2 regions of the Calidifontimicrobium sp. SYSU G02091 genome follow, and region 2 is predicted to be linked to the other one. Evidence: riboswitches for the same ligand, from Rfam matches in the RefSeq annotation. Region 2 holds a riboswitch; the other holds the start of a gene.
What was found. Region 2 has a riboswitch for S-adenosylhomocysteine ahead of metH (methionine synthase). Riboswitches for the same ligand answer to the same signal wherever they lie in the genome.

Region 1: linked by a shared signal. The riboswitch ahead of ahcY (adenosylhomocysteinase) and the one ahead of metH (methionine synthase) in region 2 are both predicted to bind S-adenosylhomocysteine.

What each region holds. Positions count from the first base shown of each region.
Region 1 covers NZ_JALBGB010000002.1:146,776-158,203, forward strand. Annotated here, with positions in the region: gene metK (methionine adenosyltransferase) at 1-636, shown strand, start outside; gene MOJ79_RS02120 (acyloxyacyl hydrolase) at 639-1,280, shown strand; gene MOJ79_RS02125 (hybrid sensor histidine kinase/response regulator) at 1,382-3,634, shown strand; gene MOJ79_RS02130 (phosphate/phosphite/phosphonate ABC transporter substrate-binding protein) at 3,631-4,479, shown strand; S-adenosyl-L-homocysteine riboswitch at 4,572-4,660, shown strand; gene ahcY (adenosylhomocysteinase) at 4,735-6,171, shown strand; gene MOJ79_RS02140 (TlyA family RNA methyltransferase) at 6,186-6,962, shown strand; gene metF (methylenetetrahydrofolate reductase [NAD(P)H]) at 6,966-7,814, shown strand; gene MOJ79_RS02150 (OmpW/AlkL family protein) at 7,940-8,563, shown strand; gene MOJ79_RS02155 (5-formyltetrahydrofolate cyclo-ligase) at 8,585-9,190, opposite strand; gene MOJ79_RS02160 (lytic transglycosylase domain-containing protein) at 9,450-11,428, shown strand, end outside.
Region 2 covers NZ_JALBGB010000026.1:760-12,187, reverse strand. Annotated here, with positions in the region: gene MOJ79_RS14665 (YifB family Mg chelatase-like AAA ATPase) at 1-1,163, shown strand, start outside; gene MOJ79_RS14660 (DUF1501 domain-containing protein) at 1,205-2,776, opposite strand; gene MOJ79_RS14655 (DUF1800 domain-containing protein) at 2,773-4,470, opposite strand; gene metH (methionine synthase) at 4,710-7,421, opposite strand; S-adenosyl-L-homocysteine riboswitch at 7,536-7,644, opposite strand; gene MOJ79_RS14645 (hypothetical protein) at 7,770-8,282, shown strand; gene MOJ79_RS14640 (homocysteine S-methyltransferase family protein) at 8,248-9,309, opposite strand; gene MOJ79_RS14635 (putative bifunctional diguanylate cyclase/phosphodiesterase) at 9,379-10,899, opposite strand; gene MOJ79_RS14630 (BTH_I0359 family protein) at 10,975-11,244, opposite strand; partial or broken gene MOJ79_RS14625 (DUF3108 domain-containing protein) at 11,362-11,428, opposite strand, start outside.

The sequences.
Region 1 (11,428 bases), on a different contig from region 2:
CACTCGGTCGACACCGTCGTGCTGTCGACGCAGCACGCGCCCGAGATGAGCCTGGGCAAGTCGATGAAGCCCGAGTTCATCGAGGCGGTGGTCGAGGAGATCATCAAGCCGGTGCTGCCCAAGGAGTGGCTCGCCAACACGCGCTACCTCGTCAACCCGACCGGGCGTTTCGTCATCGGCGGCCCGCAGGGCGACTGCGGCCTGACCGGGCGCAAGATCATCGTCGACACCTACGGCGGCGCGTGCCCGCACGGCGGCGGTGCGTTCAGCGGCAAGGACCCGACCAAGGTCGACCGCTCGGCCGCCTACGCGGCGCGCTACGTCGCGAAGAACGTCGTCGCCGCCGGGCTCGCGCGCCAGTGCCAGATCCAGGTCGCCTACGCGATCGGCGTGGCCAAGCCGATGAACGTGACCGTCTACACCGAGGGCACCGGCAAGATCCCCGACGAGAAGATCGCGCGCATCGTGCAGGAGGTCTTCGACCTGCGCCCGAAGGGCATCATCCAGATGCTCGACCTGCTGCGCCCGATCTACGAGAAGACCGCCGCCTACGGCCACTTCGGCCGCGACGAGCCCGAGTTCACGTGGGAGCGCACCGACAAGGTCGACGTGCTGCGCGACCTGGCCGGTCTGTGAGCATGCACGGCGCACGGCGTGCCGCAACGGCGCTGCTCGCGCTGGCCTGCACGGCGGCCCACGCCGGCGGCGACGAGGCGCTGAAGAACGTCGCCGTCGGCGGCACGCTGCTGAGCTGGGCGGCGGCGCTGTGGAGCGGCGCGCCGCTCGTGCGCTGCGACGACACGCGCTGGCGGCTGCGCGCCGCGGTGGCGAGCGACGACGAGCTGCAGCAGGTGCAGCTCGGCGCGTCGCGCGGACGCTGCCCGCTGCTCGACGCCGGGCCATGGTCGCTGAGCCACGCGCCGACACTCGGCGTCGCACACTGGCGCGCCGACGAGGGCCCGTACGCACGCAGCGCGTTCGACGTCGCTGCGGTGCCGATGCTGCACTGGCGGCTGCCCACAGCCGGTGCGTCGCTGGCGTTCGACGTCGAACTGGGCATCGGCGCCGCGTGGCTGTCGCGCAAGAACGTCGGCACGCGGGCGAAGGGCTCGCACTTCCAGTTCAGCGACCACCTCGGCATCGGCGTCGGCGACGCCGGCGGGCGCTGGCGGCTGGGGTTCGCATACCGACACGTCAGCAACGGCGACCTCACCGACGACAACGACGCCGTCGACTTCAAGGGCGTCGTCTTCGAGTGGCGCCCGTCGGGCGGGCGCTGAACACGCGCGGCGGCGCACCGCCGCGGCGCCGCATGCACCACTGTCCGGGCGCGGCGGCCGGCGCCACAATCGCACCCACCTGACCCATGCCGCGCCCCGCGATGTTGCGCTCGCTGCGCGCCCAGATGCTGATCGGCACGACCGTCGTGCTCGTCGCGGCGTTGACGCTGATGGCGTGGAGCGCATGGCGGCTGCTGGGCGACGCACTCGAGGAGCGCTTCGCCGCCGAGGCCGCGCTCGTCGAGCCGCTGCTCGCCGCCGCGATCGGCCCGCTGCTGGCCGCACGCGACTACGCGACGCTCGAAGCCGTCGTGCAGCGCAGTGTCGAAGCGCGTGGCCTGGGCCATCTGGCGGTGCTCGACAGCAGCGGCCGCGAAATCACCCGCGCGCACGGCGGCGACCCCGCCGCCGTGCTGCCGCTGACGATGCCCGTCGTCGTCGAAGGGCAGCGCCTGGGCACGATCGAGCTGGGCATCCGCACCGACGCGCGCGAGCGTGCGCGCGCCGCGCTCGTCGAGCGCGCGGCCGCCGTCGGCGCGGTGCTGATCGCCGCGAGCGTGCTGCTGCTGGGCCTCGCGTCGACTTGGCTCACGCGCGGGCTGCGCCAGCTGGCCGACGCGAGCCGGCGCGTGGCCGACGGCGACTACCGCGTCGCGCTGGCGCCGAGTGCGCTGGCCGACGTGCAGCAGGTCTCGCAGGCATTCGAGCGCATGGCGCACGCGGTGCAGTCGCAGATGCAGGCGCTGCGCGACAGCGAGGCCTACCTGCGCTCGGTGCTCGACACGATGGCCGAGGGCCTGGTCGTCGTCGCGGCCGACCGGCGCGTGCTCTACATCAACGACGCCGCGGCGCGGCTGATGGGCGTGCCGGCCGAGCAGTACACCGTCGCGCAGTCGGAGCGTTACGGCATCCGCGTCTACCACCCCGACGGCCGCGAGATGACGCCCGACGAACGCCCCGGTGCGCGCGCGCTGCGCGACGGCGTCGTCGTGCGCGATCACCTCGAGCGGCTGGTGACGCCGGCGGGCGAATCGCGCTGGCTGTCGGTCAACGTGACGCCGCTGGTGCGCGAGGGCGAGCGCACGCCGTATGCCGTCGTCGCGACGTACAACGACGTCACGACCCACGTCGAAGCCGAGCAGCGGCTGCGCACCGCCAACGAGGAGCTCGAGCGCCGCGTGCGCGAGCGCACCGCCGAGCTGCAGCAGGCCAAGGACGTCGCCGAGCGCGCGAGCCAGGCCAAGAGCGAGTTCCTCTCGCGCATGAGCCACGAGCTGCGCACGCCGCTGAACGCGATCATCGGCTTCGCACAGCTGCTGGGCATCGCGCGCCCGCCGCTGCCGCCGGCGCAGCGCGAACAGGTGCGCCAGATCGAGACCGCCGGCTGGCACCTGCTCGAGCTGATCAACGAGGTGCTCGACCTCTCGCGCATCGAGGCCGGCGCGATGTCGCTGTCGCTCGAGACGGTCCGGCTCGCCGGCGTCGTCGGCGAGGCACTCGGCCTCGTGCAGACGCAGGCCGCCGAGCGCAGCATCACGCTCGCGCACCACGTCGACGAGACGCTGTGGGCGCGCGCCGACCGCCGCCGCCTGCTGCAGGTGCTGGGCAACCTGCTGTCCAACGCCGTCAAGTACAACCGCCCGCAAGGCAGCGTGACCGTCACCGCGCACCGCCGCGGTGACCGCGTCGTCGTCGGCGTCGCCGACACCGGCCGCGGCTTCACCGCCGAGCAGCTCGAGCGGCTGTACCAGCCGTTCACGCGCTTCGAGGCCGAGGGTGAGACCGTCGACGGCACCGGCATCGGCCTGGTCATCACGAAGCGCCTGGTCGAGCTGATGAACGGCTCGCTGCACGTCGAGTCGCAGCCCGGCGCCGGCGCACTGTTCAGCTTCGACCTGCCGGCCGCGGCACCACCGGCGCAGGCCCCGGCCGCCGGCGCCGCCATGGTGACCGCCGAGCGCCGCGGCGACGGCGTGCGCCTGCTGTACGTCGAGGACAACCCGTCGAACCTGGCGCTGTTCGAACAGCTGATGACGCTGCGCCCCGGCGCCACGCTGAGCACCGCACGCGACGGCCTGGCGGGACTGGCGCTGGCACGCTCGCTGCAGCCCGACCTCGCGGTGATCGACATCGACCTGCCGGGCATCGACGGCATCGAGCTGTGCCGGCGCCTGCGCGCCGACGCGGCCACGCGCGCGATCCCGCTCGTCGCGCTGAGCGCGAACGCGCTGCCGGCCGACATCGAGCGCGCCCGTGCCGCCGGCTTCGACGCCTATCTGACGAAGCCGCTCGACGTCGGCCGCCTGCTCGACGAGATCGACCGGCGCACCGCCGCACGGGGCGCGCGGCGATGATCGCGCGCCGCCGCCTGCCCGCCGCCGTGGCCGCCTGGGCCGTGGCGCTCGGTGCCGCCGCGCTCGCGCCGCGGCGGGTGCGCGCCCAGCCGGCGCCGCTGCGCGTCGCGCTGGTGCCGTTCCTGTCGCCGATGGCGATGCTCGCCGCGTTCAAGCCGCTGCGCGAGCACCTCGAGCGCGAGCTCGGCCGGCCGGTCGAGCTGTACACGGCGCGCAGCGTGCCGGCGCTCATCGAACGGATGCGCCGCGAGCCCGACGACCTGACGCTGGTGCCGGCGCACATCGCGCGACTGGCCAGCGTCGACTGGGGCTTCGTGCCGCTGGCCGGCACGCTGCAGCGCACGACGGCACAACTGCTGGTGCGAGATGACAGCGCGCTGGCCGACGCGCAGGCGCTGCGCGGGCGCAGCGTCGGCGTGCTCGACCGGCTGTCGCTGCCGGCCGTGATCGTGATGACCTGGCTGCAGGCACGTGGCCTCGAGGCCGAGCGCGACTACCGCGTCGCGCCGCAGGCCGCGATCGACAGCGCGCTGTACGCGCTCGACCGCGGCGACATCGACGCGCTCGCGGTGGCGGCGACGCAGCTCGACATCGCACCGGCCGGCGCGCCGCGCCGGGTGCGCGTGCTCGCCGACGCGGGCACGATGCCCGGCCCCGTCTACGTCGCCCGGCCGGGGCTGGCAGCCGCCGACGTCGAGCGGCTGCGCGCGGCACTCGGCCGCTATGCGCCCGACGCCGCGGCGCCGCCGACGGTGGTCAACACGGCGCTGCGGCCCGTGACGGCGGCGGAGCTGGCGGCTCTGGACGCCTACCTGCCCAAGCTGCGTCAGCAGCTCGCGCGCTGAGGCGTGCGCCGCCGTGCACGATGCCCGCCGGCGGCAGGCGGCCTCGGCGCGCCGGCCGGCACGCGTGCACGCGCGCTGCTACACTCGCGACCGCTTTCGAGGAGCGTTGCAAGGCCCGGCACGCGATGCCGCCGGCGCCCCAGGCTCGAAAGTCCCGTCCCTGCAACGGCGCTCACCCGCACCGAGTCTGCGCGTGGGTGAGCTGTCACGACGCGCGGCCGCGGTGCGCCACCGCACCTGTGACCGGAGATCGTGATGAACGCCATCCTCAAGCCCACCCTGGACCAGGATTTCGCCGTGGCCGACCTGTCGCTCGCCGACTGGGGCCGCAAGGAGATCCGCATCGCCGAGACCGAGATGCTCGGTCTGATGGCGATCCGCGACGAATACGCCGCCAGCCAGCCCCTCAAGGGCGCGCGCATCACCGGCTCGCTGCACATGACGATCCAGACCGCGGTGCTCGTCGAGACGCTGCAGGCGCTCGGCGCGAAGGTGCGCTGGGCCAGCTGCAACATCTTCAGCACGCAGGACCACGCCGCCGCCGCACTGGCCGCCGGCGGCACCCCGGTGTTCGCCTACAAGGGCGAGACGCTGGCCGACTACTGGGACTACACGCACCGCATCTTCGAGTTCGGCGCCAAGGGCACCGACGGCGAAGGCCCGAACATGATCCTCGACGACGGCGGCGACGCGACGCTGCTGATGCACCTGGGCAAGAAGGCCGAGCGTGACGCCTCGGTGCTTTCGAACCCCGGCAGCGAGGAGGAGCGCGTGCTGTTCGCCGCGATCCGCGCCAAGCTCGCCGAGGACCCGACCTGGTACAGCCGCAAGAGCGCGCAGATCATCGGCGTCACCGAGGAGACGACGACCGGCGTCAACCGCCTCAAGCAGATGGCTGCGCGCGGCGAGCTGATGTTCCGCGCGATCAACGTCAACGACAGCGTCACGAAGAGCAAGTTCGACAACCTCTACGGCTGCCGCGAGAGCCTGGTCGACGGCATCAAGCGCGCCACCGACGTGATGGTGGCCGGCAAGGTCGCCGTCGTGTGCGGCTACGGCGACGTCGGCAAGGGCAGCGCGCAGGCGCTGCGCGCGCTGTCGGCGCAGGTGTGGGTCACCGAGGTCGACCCGATCTGCGCGCTGCAGGCCGCGATGGAAGGCTACCGCGTCGTGACCATGGACTATGCGTGCGACAAGGCCGACATCTTCGTCACCGCCACCGGCAACAAGAACGTCATCACGTTCGAGCACATGGCGAAGATGAAGGACCAGGCCATCGTCTGCAACATCGGCCACTTCGACAACGAGATCGACGTCGCCGCACTCGAGGCGAAGTGCCGCTGGGAGGAGATCAAGCCGCAGGTCGACCACGTGATCTTCGACGACGGCAAGCGCATCATCCTGCTCGCCAAGGGGCGGCTCGTGAACCTCGGCTGCGCGACGGGACACCCGAGCTACGTGATGTCGAGCTCGTTCGCGAACCAGACGATCGCGCAGATCGAGCTGTTCACGCACGCCGACTACTACGAGGTCGGCAAGGTCTACACGCTGCCCAAGCACCTCGACGAGAAGGTCGCGCGGCTGCAGCTGAAGAAGCTCGGCGCGATGCTGACCGAACTCACCGACGAGCAGGCCGCCTACATCGGCGTGCCCAAGCAGGGGCCGTACAAGCCCGACACGTACCGCTACTGAACCGCGCGACGTCGATGCGCGCCGACCAGCTGCTGGTCGCGCAAGGGCTGGCCCCGACGCGATCGGCCGCGCAGCGGCTGATCGCGCGCGGCGCGGTGCGCTGGCGCCGCGACGGCGGCAGCGCGTGGACGACGCCGCGCAAGGCCGGCGACGAGCTGCCGGCCGGCTGCGAGATCGAAGTCGTCGACGACGCCGAGCTGCGCTGGGCCTCGCGCGGCGGGCTCAAGCTCGACGGCGCGCTGACCGCCACCGGCCTCGACGTGCGCGGCAGGACGGCGCTGGACGTCGGCCAGAGCACCGGCGGCTTCACCGACGTGCTGCTTGCGCGCGGCGCGGCGCGCGTCGTCGGCGTCGACGTCGGCCACGGCCAGCTGCACCCGCGGCTGCGCGCCGACGCGCGCGTCGTCGCGCTCGAAGGCGTCAACGCGCGCCACCTCGACGCGGCCGCGCTCGGCGATGCGATGCCCGCCGGCGGCTTCGGCCTCGTCGTCGGCGACCTGTCGTTCATCTCGCTCGCGCACGTGCTGCCGGCACTCGCCCCGCTGCTGGCCGCCGATGGCGACCTGCTGCTGCTCGTCAAGCCACAGTTCGAGCTGCAGCCCGCGCAGCTCGGCAAGGGCGGCATCGTGAAGGACGCGGCGCTGTACGGCGCCGTGCGCGAGCGCGTCGAGGCGGCGTGCCGCAACGCCGGCCTCGCCGTGCAGCGCTGGCTCGCGAGCCCGGTGCGCGGCGGCGACGGCAACACCGAGTTCTTCGTCTGGGCGCGTCACGCGCCGCGGACGCCGGAGTGACCGATGACCCACCCCTCCCGCAAGACCCCGATCAGCCTGGAGTTCTTTCCGCCGAAGACGCCCGACGGCGTGGCCAAGCTCGCCGCCGCGCGGCGCGAGCTGTATGCGCTGAAGCCCGAGTTCTGCTCGGTGACGTACGGCGCCGGCGGCTCGACGCAGCAAGGCACGCTGCAGACGGTGCGCGACATCCTCGCCGAAGGCGTCGACGCGGCGCCGCACTTCAGCTGCGTCGGCGCGAGCCGCGACTCGATCCGCGCGAAGCTGCGCGAGTTCGACGCCGCCGGCGTGCGCCGCCTTGTCGCGCTGCGCGGCGACCTGCCCAGCGGCTTCGGCGCCGGCGCGCTCGGCGAGTTCCGCTATGCGTCGGACCTCGTCGCGTTCATCCGCGCCGAGACGGGCCGGCGCTTCCACATCGAGGTCGGCGCGTACCCCGAGATGCACCCGCAGGCACGCACGCCGTCAGACGATCTGAAAGCGTTCGCGACCAAGGTGCGCGCCGGCGCCGACAGCGCGATCACGCAGATGTTCTTCAACAGCGACGCGTACTTCCGCTTCGTCGACGAGGCGCACGCGCTCGGCGTCGACATCCCGATCGTGCCCGGGATCATGCCGATCACGAACGCCAGCGGCATCATCCGCTTCGCCGACAACTGCGGCGCCGAGATCCCGCGCTGGATCCGCCTGCGCCTGCAGGGCTTCGGCGACGACGTCGAGTCGATCCGCGCGTTCGGCCTCGACGTCGTCACCGACCTCGTCGACCAGCTGACGACCGCCGGCGTGCCGGGGCTGCACTTCTACACGATGAACCAGGCGGGCCCGACGCTCGAGATCTGCCGCCGGCTCGGGCTGTAGCGTCGCACGCGGGCCACAGCAGTGTCGCGGCGTTGACGAAGCGCAAGGTGCGCGCGGCGGGTGACGGCTCCAATGGTTATCGAGCCATCCGGCCACACCCCCCGACTCTGCTGATGAGGAACACCATGAAAAGAGCCACTGCGCGCGCCGTCGCCCTCGCGGCCGCAGCCATCGCCGCCGCCACTGCCGTTGCGCCCGTGCAAGCCCAAGACAGCGGCAACTGGATCGTGCGGGCGCGCGCGCTGTACCTGGACCCGGCCAACAAGGACAACACCGGTCTCGACCTGAGCGTCAACGACAAGACGTTCCCCGAGATCGACATCACCTACTTCTTCACGCCGAACCTGGCGGCCGAGCTGATCCTGACCTACCCGCAGTCCCACAACGTGCGCTCCGGCGACACCAAGATCGGGTCGATCAAGCACCTGCCGCCGACGCTATCGCTGCAGTACCACTTCACCGGCATGGGCTGGCGGCCTTATGTCGGCCTCGGCATCAACTACACGAACCTGACCAGCGTCAAGTTCGACCCTGCAGTCGAGGCCGCGCTCGACCCGAGCCTCAAGCGCGACAGCTTCGGACTGGCGATCGGCGCTGGTGTCGACGTGCCGCTGGGCGGCGGCTGGCTGTTCAACGTCGACGTCAAGAAGGTGCAGATCAAGACCGACGTCTCGTCGTTCGGGACGAAGGTCGGGACGTTCAAGATCGACCCGCTGCTCGTCGGCATCGGCATCGGCAATCGCTTCTGACGCCGCGAGGCGGCGCGGCGCCTATTCGTCGCGCTGCCACGCGACGCCTTCCTCGGTGAGGATGGCGTCGAGCGGGACGTCGTGCGGCTCGGCGAGCAGCCACGGGATGAAGCCGTGGCTGTAGGCGACGCCGACGGTGAAGGGCCGCGGCGCGAGCGCCGCGAGCGTGCGGTCGTAGAAGCCGCCGCCGTAGCCCAGCCGCACGCCGCGTGGGCCGAAACCCACGCAGGGCACCAGCAGCAGCGACGGCTCGAAGCGCTCGGTGTCCTTCGGCTTCGGGATGCCGTAGGCGTCGTCTTCCATCGGGCAGCCGGGATACCAGACGTGGAAGCGCAACTGCCGGGTCGCGCGGTCGACCACCGGCAGGCCGATGCGCCGCCCCGGCTCGGCCTCGCTCCAGCGGTACAGCGCCGGCAGCGCGTCGAACTCGCCCTTGATCGGCCAGTACGCACCGATCGCCGTCTCGGGGCGGTGGATCAGCCACACGCGCAGCACCTCCTGCAGGTGCGCGGCGCGCTGGTGGCGGTCGATCAGTGCCTGGCGCTCGGCCTGCAGCTGGCGGCGCAGCAGCGCCTTGTCGCGTGACGGCTCGAGCGGCGGCAGCGGACGGGATTCACCGGACGACATCGTCCGCGCATTGTCGCGCGCACCGCCGGCGCCCTCGGCCGCCGCCGCGCGGCTCGAGCCGCCGACCCGCGGCCGCTCGACGCAAGCTGCTGCGCCGCCGCCACGCGCGTGATCGACGCAAGCGCGCCCGCGGCGCCGCGCTTTTCGCCGTGGCGGGTGCGACGCCGATGCGCTACACCACGGCCTGGGCGCACCGTGCCTTCGCCCCCCGTCACCGCCGCGCCGGGGGTGTGCGTTACATTGCCACGGGGTCGATGCCATGCAGTGGAAGACGTTTCATCGGTGTCTCGCACGCGTTGCGACGGTCTTCGCGGCGGCGGTGTGCGCCGCCACCGCCGTCGCCCAGCCGGCCACGCCCGGCGACCGCATCGTCCTCGATGCGCGCGAGGCGCTGCGCAAGGGCGACGCGCGCGCGCTCGCCGACGCCAAGCGCCGCATCGAGCCGCTGAAGCACCCGCTCGCGCCCTGGGTCGACTACTGGGAGCTCAGCCGCCGGCTGCGTGAAGTCACGGCCGACGAAGTCGAGGCCTTCTACGCGCGCTGGCCCGACACCTACGTCGAGGACCGGCTGCGCAACGACTGGCTGCTCGAGCTCGGCCGCCGCCGCGACTGGGACGACTTCCGGCGCGACCTGCCGCGCTTTCGCATGAACGACGACCGTCAGGTCGCGTGCTACGCGCTGGTGGCTGCGCACCTCGAGGGCCGCGACGTCGGCAACGCCGCCCGCGCGGCCTGGTTCGCCCAGCGCGACGCCGACGACGGCTGCCACCTGCTCGCGCGCACGCTGCTGGCCGCCGGTGTGTTCGGCCCCGCCGACGTGTGGCGCAAGGCGCGGCTGGCCACCGAGCAGCAGCGCGCCGCGGCGGCGCGCCAGGCGCTCACGCTGCTCGCGCCGCCGGTGCGCGGCGCCGACGCCAACTGGTGGGACCAGCCCGAAGCGACGCTGGACCGCACACCGCTCGGCCGCCGCCCCGACGGCCTGGACGTGCTCGCGCTCGCGCGGCTGGCCGCGCTCGACGCCGAGCGGGCGGCGCGCCGCCTCGAGGCCGGACTCGCCGGCCGGCTCGAGCCCGAGGCCGCCGCGTGGGCGTGGGCACAGACGGCGCGCTGGACGGCGCTGCGGCTGCAGCCGCAGGCGCTCGAGCGGTACGCCCAGGCGCGCGCCTATGCCGAACGTGCCGGCGACGGCGCCAGCGCGTGGTCGGACGACACGCTGGCCTGGCAGGTGCGCGCGGCGCTGCGCAGCAAGCCCACGCGCTGGGACGCAGTGCGCCAGGCGATCGACGCGATGACGCCCACCGGACGCAGCGACCCGGCGTGGGTCTACTGGGGCGCACGCGCCGACCTCGCGCTGGCCGCCGACGGCGAGGCCGGCGAGGCCCAGCGCAGCGCGGCGCGGCAGGCGCTGGCGTCGATCGCCGGGCAGATGCACTTCTACGGCAAGCTCGCCGCCGAGGACCTCGGGCGCTCGCCGGCGCTGCCGCCGGCGCCGGCGCCGCTGAGCGCCGCGGAGCGCGCGGCCGCGCAGCGCCACCCCGGGCTCGCGCGCGCGCTGCACGCGCTCGCGCTGGGCCTGCGCAGCGAGGGCGTGCGCGAGTGGAATTTCTCGCTGATCGGCATGGGCGACCGCGAACTGCTCGCCGCGGCGCAGCTGGCGTGCTCGCGCGCCGTGTGGGACCGCTGCATCAACACCAGCGAGCGCACGCGCGCCGAGGTCGACCTCGCGCAGCGCTTCCCGACGCCGTTTCGCGACGCCGTCGTCGAGCGCGCGCGCGACGCCGGCCTCGACCCGGCCCTGGTCTACGGCCTGATCCGCCAGGAATCGCGCTTCGTGACCGACGCACGCTCGGGCGTCGGCGCCTCGGGGCTGATGCAGGTGATGCCGGCCACCGCACGCTGGGTCGCACGCCGCCTCGGCCTGACGTACACGCCGCAGATGATCGACGACTTGCAGACCAACCTGCGGCTGGGCACCACCTACCTGCGGCTCGTGCTCGACGACTTCGGCGGCTCGCCGGCGCTGGCCACCGCGGCGTACAACGCCGGGCCCGGACGGCCGCGGCGCTGGCGCGACGGTCCCGAACTCGAGCCGGCGATGTGGGCCGAGACGATCCCGTTCAACGAAACCCGCGACTACGTCAAGAAGGTGCTGTCGAACGCGGCCTACTATGCCGTCGTGCTCGGCAGCGAGCCGCCGTCGCTGAAGGCACGGCTGGGCCCACCGATCGGGCCACGGCC
Region 2 (11,428 bases):
GCGCCATCGCGCTCGCGCTCGGGCTGCGCGCCGCGGCGCCAGCACGCACGCTCGTGCTGCCGGCGGCCAGCGCGGCCGAGGCGGCGCTGGTGGGCGGCGTCGGCGTGCGCGCTGCGTCGCACCTGCTCGACGTCGTCGCGGCGCTGCAGCCCGGCGACGCGGCGGTGCCGCTGCCGCGCGCCGTCGCCGCACCTGCGGCTGCGGCACGCCCGGCGCCCGACCTGCGCGACGTGCGCGGCCAGGCCGCCGCGAAGCGCGTGCTCGAGATCGCCGCGGCCGGCGCGCACAGCGTGCTGATGGTCGGCCCGCCGGGCAGCGGCAAGTCGATGCTCGCGCAGCGGCTGCCCGGGCTGCTGCCGCCGATGGACGACGACGAGGCGCTGCGCAGCGCGGCGCTGCAGGGGCTGTCGGCCGAGGGCTTCGACGTGCGCCGCTGGCGCCAGCGCCCGCTGCGCGCGCCGCACCATTCGGCCAGCGCGGTCGCGCTGGTGGGCGGCGGCTCACCGCCGCGGCCGGGCGAGATCTCGCTCGCGCACGGCGGCGTGCTGTTCCTCGACGAGCTCGTCGAATTCAACCGCTCGGCGCTCGAAGCGCTGCGCGAGCCGCTCGAGGCGGGCCGCATCACGATCTCGCGCGCGGCGCGGCAGGCGACGTTCCCGGCGCGCTTCCAGCTCGTCGCGGCGATGAACCCGTGCCCGTGCGGCTGGCTGGGCGCCCCCGTGGCGAGCCCGCGCACGTGCCGCTGCACGCCCGACGTCGTCGCGCGCTACCAGGCGCGGCTGTCGGGGCCGCTGCTCGACCGCATCGACCTGCAGGTCGAGGTGCCGGCGGTGGCACCGGCGCAGCTGCTCGCACAACCCGAGGGCGAACCCACGGCCGTCGTCGCCGCACGCGTGGCCGCCGCACGCGGGCGCGCGCTCGCGCGGCAGGGCCGGGCCAACGCGCTGCTCGAGGCGGCCGACCTCGAACGGCACTGCCGGCTCGACGAGGCCGCGCAGCGCTTCGCGCAACAGGCGGCGCAGCGCCTGGGCTGGTCGGGGCGCAGCCTGCACCGCGTGCTGAAGGTGGCGCGCACGATCGCCGACCTCGCCGGCAGCGAGCGGCTGACGGCGACGCACCTGGCCGAGGCGATGCAGTACCGGCGTGCGCTGCCGGCGGCGTAGGCATCCGCGGGCAACCACGGCCGGCCGCGCCGCCGGCCCGTTCAGGTGTTCATGAAGCCGAGGTTGCGCACCGACGGATTGAAGTTGCCCAGGTTCGGAAAGATCGTCAGCGCGTCGGCGTCGCTGACGCCCATCCAACGCGCGAGCGTGGCGGCGAACTGGTCCACCGAGATCTCGGGCAACAGCGACCCGTTGTCCAACTGATCTGGACTGCTGTCGAACCGGTTGTTGTTCGCATTCTTTACGCCGATCTGCGGAAAGCGCCCGTAAATGTCGCCCCCGCGCACCGCGCCGCCCATCACGAACTGGTGCGAGCCCCAGCCGTGGTCGGTGCCATCGCCGTTACTCGTGAACGTGCGGCCGAAGTCGGTGGCGGTGAAGGTGGTGACGTTGTGGCGCGCGCCCATCGCGCCGAGCGTGTCGTCGAAATAGCGCAGCCCATGCGCCAGACGCGCCATCAGGTCGGCGTGGTTGCGGTTCTGCTGGTCGTGGGTGTCGAAGCCGCCCATGCTGACGAAGAACACCTGGCGACGCACGCCGATCGCGCCGGCCATGCCGGCATCGATCATGCGCGCGACCGTCTGCAGCTGCTGCGCCAGCGCGTTGAAGCTGCTGGTGCCGCTCAGCGGGTTCGGGTACTGCAGCTTGGGGTCGCTGCTGGCGCTGTAGTTGCCGCTGGCCGGTGGCGTGCCGAACAGCGGGTCGCTCGCCGGCTTGAGGGCCGTGCGCAGCATGGCCTCGGCGGCCATCGAGCGCTGCGCGACGGCGGCCATATCGATCTCGAACAGATGCGTGCCGCGTGCCGAGCCGGCGACCTGCGCGAGCGCGTGACCCACCACCGCCGAGCCGAACACGCGCCCGTTCGCATCGGTGCCGAGACGGATCGCGCCATTGCTGCCGACCTGGTACTGCTGGATCTGCTGGCCCGCGAGCCACACCGAGTTGCCCGATGCCGACACCGACGTGAACACGGCGTTCGTGTTGTGCGAGGCGTAGAGCAGATCGCCGATGCGTCCGCCCCAGCCGCGTGTGGCGCCTTCGGGCTCGAACGCCATCCAGGTGTTCTGCTGGTCGTTGTGCGAGAACAGGCGCTTGGGCTTCGGATGGGTGGACTGGGCGTACTGCGCCTTGGTCGTCGGCACGATCAGCGGACCGACGTTGGCGACGATCGCGAGCCGGCGGTCGGTGTCGAACATCGTGCGCAGCGCACCCATCAGCGGGTGCAGCGCGAACGTGCGCCCCTGCGGGTTCAGCGGGCCGATCGGCAGCACGCCGCCGAGCCGCGCCGGCGAACCCGCCGCGGCGGAGGCATTCGCCGCCGTGCCCGGCGCCAGCAGCGCGATCGGGTCGGGCGCCTGGTTGCGCGTGGCGGTGTACGCGGTCCACGACGCCGTGTCGGTCGGCAGCACCATGTTGAAGCTGTCGTTGCCGCCGAACAGGAACACGCACACCAGCGCGCGGTAGTCGGACGCGCTCTGCGCCGCGGCCTGGCCGATCGCCGCCAGATTCAGCGCCAGCGGTGCCGCCGGGGCGGCAATCATCGACAGCGCGCCGGCCTGGCGCAGGAAGGCGCGGCGCGATGGGTCGTGGGTACGGACGTGGACCTTGTTCATCGTTGCACCAGGAATTCGGGCGAGGCCAGCACGAGCAGGATCGCCGCGCGCACGCGGTTGAGCTTGGCGGCGTCGATCGCCGACGCATTGCTGCCGTTCGAGGTCGGCGCCGGGATCGCGATGCTCGCGACCGCCTCGACGATCGTGTCTTTCAGCGCCTGCGACACGGTGCCGTAGGTCAGCTTGGCCACGACGTGGTCGACGAGCGCCGCGGGCTGGTCGGCCAGCGCCAGTTCGGCCGTGAAGTCGGGCCGCAGGTCGCGCCGGTTGTAGGTCACGCCGTCGATGGTGCCGTTGTAGACGCCGACGCCCGACGAGAGGTTGTCGCGCATGAAGTTCACGTAGCCGGCGGCCGTCGTCTCGTGCGCGATCTGCATCTCGGGCACGACGAGGCCCGCGGCGGCGGCGTAGGTGCCGGGCGGCACGTAGCCCGGGCGGAAGAAGTTGAACACCGACGGTGAGCGCATCGGCGACTGGCCGAGCGCCGAACCCGGGTTGTCGGTGTTGCCGACGCGCCAGCGGCCCGTGTCCGACGTGTGCGGGAACGCGCGCAGGTACGCCGACAGGCGCAGCACCGGCTCGCGCACCTTGCCGCCGGTGTCGGACATCGTGCGCGCCTCGGGGTGCAGCAGCACCGCCTTGAGCACCGCCTTCAGGTCGCCACGCACGCCCTTGCCGTTGTCGGCGAACACGCGCGCGACGTCGTGCACGTACTGCGGACTCGGGTTGCTGGTGACCAGCCGCTGGATCAGCTGGCGGCTGATGAACGGGCCGACGTTGGGGTGGTTGGCGATCGCGTCGAGCGCCGCCGTCAGGCTCGCCTGCGGGTCGGCGGTGGTCTGCGCAGCGATCGTCGTGCCGAGGAAGGTCTTGGCTTCGGTGCTGTGGAACTGCGCGTAGCCCTTCATCGGCTTGAAGCTGCGGTCGGGGTCGGACTGGCCGTTGACCGTGCCGCTGTAGAAGCAGCCGTTGCTGGTGTCGACGCAGTCCCAGCTCCAGCCGGTGAAGACCTTGGCCAGGCCGCTGATGTCGGCCGGCGTGTAGGTCTCGACCGGCACACCGCCGACGGTGCGCGGCGTGCCGTCGGCGTTCAGCTCGACGATGCCGATCGAGAACAGCTGCATCACCTCGCGCGCGTAGTTCTCGTCGGGCACGCGGCCGGTGGCGGGATTGGCCTTCTGGTTGCGCAGGTGCGACAGGTACACCCCCATCATCGGGTGGCGCGAGACGCTCTCGAGCAGCTGGCGGTAGGTGCCCACGCCCTGCTCGTTGAGCATGTCGAGCCACGCCGCCACCGCGCGCGGGTTGTCGCCCACGGTGCCGTCGACCATCGAGATCACGAAGATCTGCGACAGCGCGTAGGCGTGACGCAGGCGCAGCTGGTCGGCGCCGTGGACCGCGTGGCGCCAGAAGGCGTTGAGCACGCCTTCCTGGCCGGCCGATGCGTTCGGGTCCGACGCCTTGAGTGCGCGGTCGGCGGCCTCCCACAGCGCGCGGTGCGACGACGGCGTGCGCGCGAGCTGCTCGTCGATCCAGCGCTCGTAGCCGATGCGCATCACGCGCTCGATGTCGGCCTGCGTCGGCCCGAACGTGGCCTGTGTCAGAAAGCGCGCCGCCTCGTCACGCGTCGCCGGCGCGTCGCTCGCTATCGGTGCGTCCTCGCCGCCACCGCCGCCGCCACAGGCAGCGAGCATCGCGGCCACGCCCAAGGCCGCGAGGCCGCGCACCAACCGGCACCGCATCGCGATCCACGATCTGCCAACGTCCACCGCATCCTCCCGCTGCGCGCGGGCAGACCGCCGGTGGCCCGTCCGCGTGGCACGGATTGTTCGCAGGCGATCCGCCACGGGTCCGTGACGCCATGCACGTCCGTCACCGCGGTTGCGGAGCGTTGCATCCGTCACGACCCGCGCCGCCGGGGCGCGCCGGCGGCTCAGTCCAGCACGGGAGCGAGCAGCCGACGCGCGTCGGCCAGCGCGATCTGCTGGCGCGCGGCCCAGTCGGCGAGCTGGTCGTCGCCGATGCGCCCGACGTTGAAGTAGACGGCCTCGGGATGCGCGAGGTAGAAACCGCTGACGCTGGCCGCCGGCGTCATCGCGAGGCTCTCGGTGAGCCCCATGCCGATGCGTTCGGCCTGCAGCAGTTCGAACATGCCGCGCTTGACGCCGTGGTCGGGGCAGGCCGGGTAGCCGGGCGCCGGACGGATGCCGCGGTAAGCCTCGGCGATCAGCTCTTCGTGCGTCAGCAGCTCGTCGGCCGCGTAGCCCCACAGGTCGCGCCTCACGCGCTCGTGCAGCCACTCGGCGAAGGCCTCGGCAAGCCGGTCCGCGAGCGCCTTGAGCATGATCGCCGCGTAGTCGTCGTGGTCGCGCACGAACTGTTCGGCCTTCGCGTCGGCGCCGATGCCGGCGGTCACGGCGAACAGGCCGACGTAGTCGGGCGCCACCCCCTTGGGCGCGACGAAGTCGGCCAGGCAGCGGTTCGGACGCGGCACGCCGTCGACGACGGGGCGTTCGCTCTGCTGGCGCAGCGGCGACCAGCGCAGCAGCACCTGCTCGCGCGACTCGTCGGCGTACAACTCGATCGTGTCGTCGTCGACGGTGTTCGCGGGCCAGAAGCCGACGACGCCGTGCGCCTGCAGCCAGCGGCCCTTGACCAGGCGCTCGAGCATGCGCTTGCCATCGGCGTAGACGCGCGTGGCCTCGGCGCCGACAACCTCGTCGCGCAGGATCTGCGGGAAGCGCCCCGCGAGGTCCCAGGTCTGGAAGAACGGCGTCCAGTCGATGTAGCGGGCGAGCTCGGCCAGGTCCTGGTTGCGGAACTCGCGCCGGCCGAGGAACTTTGGCTTCGGCGGCACGTAGGCCGTCCAGTCGATCGGTGTCTTGTTCGCACGCGCCTGCGCCAGCGTGACGAGCGGCGTCTTCTTCTTGCCGGCGTGCAGCTCGCGCACGCGCGCGTAATCGGCCTCGAGCTCGGCGATGAACTTGGCCGCACGCTCGTCGGACAGCAGGTCGGCGCACACGCCGACGCTGCGCGACGCATCGGGCACGTAGACCACCGGCCCGTCATAGTGCGGCGCGATCTTGACCGCGGTGTGCACGCGGCTGGTGGTGGCACCGCCGATCAGCAGCGGGATCTTGCGCAGGCGGAACCAGTCGTCGCGCTGCATCTCGGCGGCGACGTGCTGCATCTCCTCGAGGCTCGGCGTGATCAGCCCCGACAACCCGATGATGTCGGCGCCCTCGACTTTCGCGCGCGCGAGGATGTCCTGGCACGGCACCATCACGCCCATGTTGACGACGTCGAAGTTGTTGCACTGCAGGACGACGGCGACGATGTTCTTGCCGATGTCGTGCACGTCGCCCTTGACGGTGGCGATCACGATCTTGCCCTTCGGGCGGGCCTCGCCGCCGGCGTCGATCAGCGCCTGCTTCTCGGCCTCGATGTAGGGCAGCAGGTGCGCGACGGCCTGCTTCATCACGCGCGCGCTCTTGACGACCTGCGGCAGGAACATCTTGCCCTGCCCGAACAGGTCGCCGACGATGTTCATGCCCGCCATCAGCGGGCCTTCGATGACGTGCAGCGGCCGCCCGCCGCGCGCCTCGATCGCGCGCCAGGCCTCTTCCGTGTCCTCGGCGATGTGGTCGGTGATGCCATGCACCAGCGCGTGGCTGAGCCGCTGCTCGACCGGCAGCGCGCGCCACGCCAGGCGCGCGCCGTCGTCCCTGCCCTGGCCCTTGAACGACTCGGCGATCTCGAGCAGGCGCTCGGTCGCGTCGGCGCGGCGCGCGAGCACGACGTCCTCGACGCGCTCGCGCAGCTGCGGGTCGAGCTCGTCGTAGACGCCGATCTGCCCGGCGTTGACGATGCCCATGTCGAGCCCGGCCTTGATCGCGTGGTACAGGAACACGGTGTGGATCGCCTCGCGCACCGGCTCGTTGCCGCGGAAGCTGAATGAGACGTTGCTGACACCGCCGCTGACCTTGGCGCCGGGCAGGTTCGCCTTGATCCAGCGCGTCGCCTCGATGAAGTCGACCGCGTAGCGGTCGTGCTCCTCGATGCCGGTGGCGATCGCGAAGATGTTCGGGTCGAAGACGATGTCCTCGGGCGGGAAGTCGACCTCGTCGACCAGGATGCGGTAGGCGCGCTGGCAGATCTCGATCTTGCGCGCGAAGGTGTCGGCCTGGCCCTGTTCGTCGAACGCCATCACGACGGTGGCCGCGCCGTAGCGCCGGATCAGCCGCGCCTGGCGCTTGAATTCGGCCTCGCCCTCCTTCAGCGAGATCGAGTTGACGATGCCCTTGCCCTGCAGGCACTTCAGCCCGGCTTCGATGACGTCCCACTTCGAGCTGTCGATCATCACCGGCACGCGCGCGATCTCGGGCTCGGCGGCGATCAGGTTCAGGAAGCGCACCATCGCGGCCTTGCTGTCGAGCATGGCCTCGTCCATGTTGACGTCGATGATCTGCGCGCCGTTCTCGACCTGCTGGCGCGCGACCGCGAGCGCCTGCTCGAACTGGCCGCCGAGGATCAGCCGCGCGAACGCCTTCGAGCCCGTCACGTTGGTGCGCTCGCCGATGTTGACGAACAGCGAGCCGGCACCGATCGTGACCGGCTCGAGACCGGCCAGGCGCATCGGCGGCATCGCGCTCGCCGCGGACGCGGCGGGATCGGAAATCGGGTTCGGCAAGGTGGCGGTCATCGCGTCGGCTCGCTGCGCCGCACCGCCTGCGGCTCACCGCCGCCCGGCGGCGCGCCGGTGGGGTGAGCGTCGTTAGCGACCGCGGGCGCCGTCGCGCCGCACGCGGTGTCCCGAGCCTGGCGACCGGCGGCCGTGCCGCCCGGTCGTCGCAACGCTCCTCGAAACGGTGTCGATTCTAGCCAGCGCGCCGGGCGGCCCGGTGCGCCGCCGGCTTACTTCCGGTCACGCGGCTTACCGTTCGATGCGCCCGCGCGGCGCGGCGCGCGCACCCGCGTGGCGTCCAATGCCGGGATGCAACGCCGCAGACTGCTGGCACTGGCGGCCGTCGTGATCGCGGGGCTGCCCGGGTGCGCCGGCGTGCCGCCGAGCGGCCCGGTGACCGCCGCGCCGCCCGCGCCCGACCGCCTCGACGCCGAGCAGCGACGCCTCGCGCAGGCGCTGGGGGGCACGCCGGCGCTCGTCGTGCTCGACGACGACGGCGCGCTGTGGGTCGAGCTGCCGGCGGCACGTGCCTTCGCGCCCGGCCGCGCCGACGTGCAGCCGGCGCTGGCGGCGGTGCTCGACGAACTCGCGACGACGCTCGCGCGCGTGCCCTCGGCGCGGCTGCGCGTGCGGCTGCCGCCCGACGCCGGCGGGGCCGTGCTCGCCGACCGGCGCACGGCGCAGGTGCGCGTGCGGCTTGCGCGCGCCGGCATCGCGCCGACGCGCGTGCACCCGGGCACGGCCGCGCCGCCCGGGCGCGTGCTGCTCGGCGCCGAACTCGCCGCGGTCAGACCGCCGCCTGCGGGTCGACCAGCGCCGTGAACAGCGGGTCACGCCGCGAGCGCGGCCGGTAGGCGCCGACCTTCGCGCGGATCGCCGCGATGTGCTGCGGCGTCGTGCCGCAGCAGCCGCCGGCGATGTTGAGCAGGCCGCTGCGCGCGAAGTCTTCCATCAGCGCGGCGGTGACCTCGGGCGTCTCGTCGAAGCCGGTCTCGCTCATCGGGTTCGGCAGCCCGGCGTTGGGGTAGCAGCTGATCCACGTGTCGGCCGCGACCTTGCCGAGCTCCTCGATGTACGGGCGCATCAGCGCCGCGCCGAGCGCGCAGTTCAGCCCCACCGCGAGCGGTCGTGCGTGCCGCACCGAGTGCCAGAACGCGCCCACCGTCTGCCCCGACAGGATGCGCCCCGACGCGTCGGTCACGGTGCCGCTGACGATCACCGGCAACCGCTCGCCGGTGTCTTCCATCAGCTCGTCGAGCGCGAAGATCGCGGCCTTGGCGTTGAGCGTGTCGAACACGGTCTCGATCAGGAACAGGTCGACGCCGCCTTCGAGCAGCCCCTCGGCCTGCTCGCGGTACGCCGCGCGCAGCTCGTCGAACGTGACGTTGCGCGCGCCGGGGTCGTTGACGTCGGGGCTGATGCTCGCCGTCTTCGGCGTCGGGCCCAGCGCGCCGGCGACGAAGCGCGGCCACGCCGGTGTGGCCGCCGCGTCGGCGGCCGCGCGCGCCAGACGTGCCGCAGCGACGTTCATCTCGCGGGCGAGGTGGGCGAGTGCGTAGTCGGCCTGCGCGATCGCGGTCGCGCCGAAGGTGTTGGTCTCGATGATGTCGGCACCGGCGGCCAAGTACGCGTCGTGGATCTCGCGCACGAGCGCGGGCCTCGTGAGCACGAGCAGGTCGTTGTTGCCCTTCAGGTCGACCGGGTGGTCGGCGAAGCGATCGCCGCGGAACTCGGCCTCGCCGAGCGCATGGCTCTGGATCATCGTGCCCATCGCACCGTCGATGATCACGATGCGCTGCGCGAGCAGCGCCGGCAGCGCCGCACCGCGCGTGTAAGCCAGGGTCTTCATGCGACCATTCTAGAAAGCCGGCGCGCGGCGGCCGGTGCGGCGACCCGCCACCACAGCCGCCGCGCTGTCTCAGAGTCCGGCGTGCACCGACGGCGCAAACAGCGACGGGCGGAACTCGAGCGGCGCGTGCGCAGCCGCCTCCCCGAGCGCCCAGCGCGTCAGCGCCTCGGCCGGCATCGGGCGCGCAAAGAAGTAGCCCTGCAGCTCGTCGCAGCCCATCTGCACGAGCAGGTCGCGCTGCACCGCGTCCTCGACGCCTTCGGCGACGACTCTCAGCCCGAGCGCGTGCGCCATCTGCAGCACGGCCTCGACGATCGCGCGCGCGTCGTCGCTGTGCGCGAGGTCGGCGACGAAGCCGCGGTCGATCTTCAGCTCCTCGACCGGCAGCTGGCGCAGGTACGCCAGGCTCGAGTGGCCGGTGCCGAAGTCGTCGATCGAGACGTGGATGCCGGCCGCGCCGAGGCGCTCGAAGGTGCGGCGCGCGGCCGCCGTGTCGGACATCGCCACCGTCTCGGTGATCTCGCAGGTCAGCTGATTGGGTCGCACGCCGTGGCGCTGCAGCGCCTCAAGCAGGTGATCGACGAGGGTCTCGTCGCGCAGCTGCAGCGCCGAGAGGTTCACCGCCACGCGCATGCGCAGCCCCGCGTCGCGCCACGCGCGCGCCTGGCGGCAGGCGTCGTCGATCACCCACGCACCGAGGGTGCCGATCAGCCCGTAGCGCTCGGCCAGCGGCACGAACACCGCCGGCGGCACGAGGCCGCGCGTCGGGTGGCCCCAGCGCAGCAGGGCCTCGGCCGCCGTGACCTGCCCGCTACGGGCGTCGATCTTCGGCTGGTACAGCAGCGTCAGCTCGCCGCGTGCGATCGCGTGGTGCAGGTCGGCGAGCAGCCCCAGACGCTCGACCGCGCCCGGGTCGCACGGCGCCGGCGCAAAGAACGCATGGCCGGCGCCGCCCGAGCGCTTCGCGGCCGCCATCGCCGTGTGGGCGTGCGTGATCAGGCGTGCGCCTTCGCCGTGCTCGGGGTACACGGCGATCCCCACCGAGCAGGTCAGGTGGGCCTCGCGGCCGTCGACGACGAAGGGCTGCTGCATCGCGGCGACGACACGCCGCGCGAGCGCGGCCGCGGCATCGCGACCGCCGTCGGCGCGCAGCACGAACGAGTCGCCGCCAATGCGCGCGGCGTCGACGCCACCGCCGGCCAGGGCCTGCAGCCGGCGGCCGGCCTCGCGCAGCACCTCGTCGCCCACCGCATGGCCGAGGCTGTCGTTGACCGAAGCGAAGTCGTCGAGGTCGATGAAGAGCACGGCGAAGCGCCGCTCGGCGGGTCGCGGCGGCACCGCGGACTGCCGCAGCCGCTGCTCGAAGTGCACCCGGTTCGGCAGCCCGGTCAACGCGTCACGGAACGCGATGCGCCGCAGCTCGTCGTGCGCCTGCTGCAGCGACGCGGCGAGCGCCGCCGTCTCCTGCGCGCGCCGGCGCCCGCGCACGTGCGACACGAGCACGACGACGAGCAGCACGACGACGAGCAGCGCGGCCAGCGACACCGCGCTGCCCGCGCCGAGACCGATCTCGTGCACCCAAGCCGCCATCGCCACCGAGTGTGGCTGCGCCGGCGTCCGAACGGCGGTGCGAAAAGCGCGGCCGCAGCGGCTCAGCCGCAGCGATCAGTGCAGCACGACGGGCTGCTGCGCGAGTTCGGTGTAGCGCGACAGGAAGGCGTCGATCTCGTCTTCCGACGGCCCGCTCTCGATCAGCGCCTGCACGCCTTCGCGGAAGCTGCGCGCCATCGCGCCCTCGAGGAAGATCTCGCGCCGCGCCGACTTGTCGACGATCTCGTAGCCGCCGCGTGCCGTCGCAACGCCGCCGGAGTCGCCCTCGGCCGGCACCTCGAACTGCACGACGGCGAAGTGGTCGGAGTTGTAGAGCATGTGCATGGCGGTGTGTCCTGCGTCAGAACCTCAGCCCGCAGATGGGCGCGCCGCAGCAAGATTCAAGCCTGGCGTTCGAGGCCGTGAGGGTGGGTGCCCGGCGCACAAGCGCCGGCCGCGCCGTCAGCGCACCGTGGTCGATTCGAGCTCCAGCGTCAGCGAGTCGACGACTTCGCCGGCGCGGCCGATC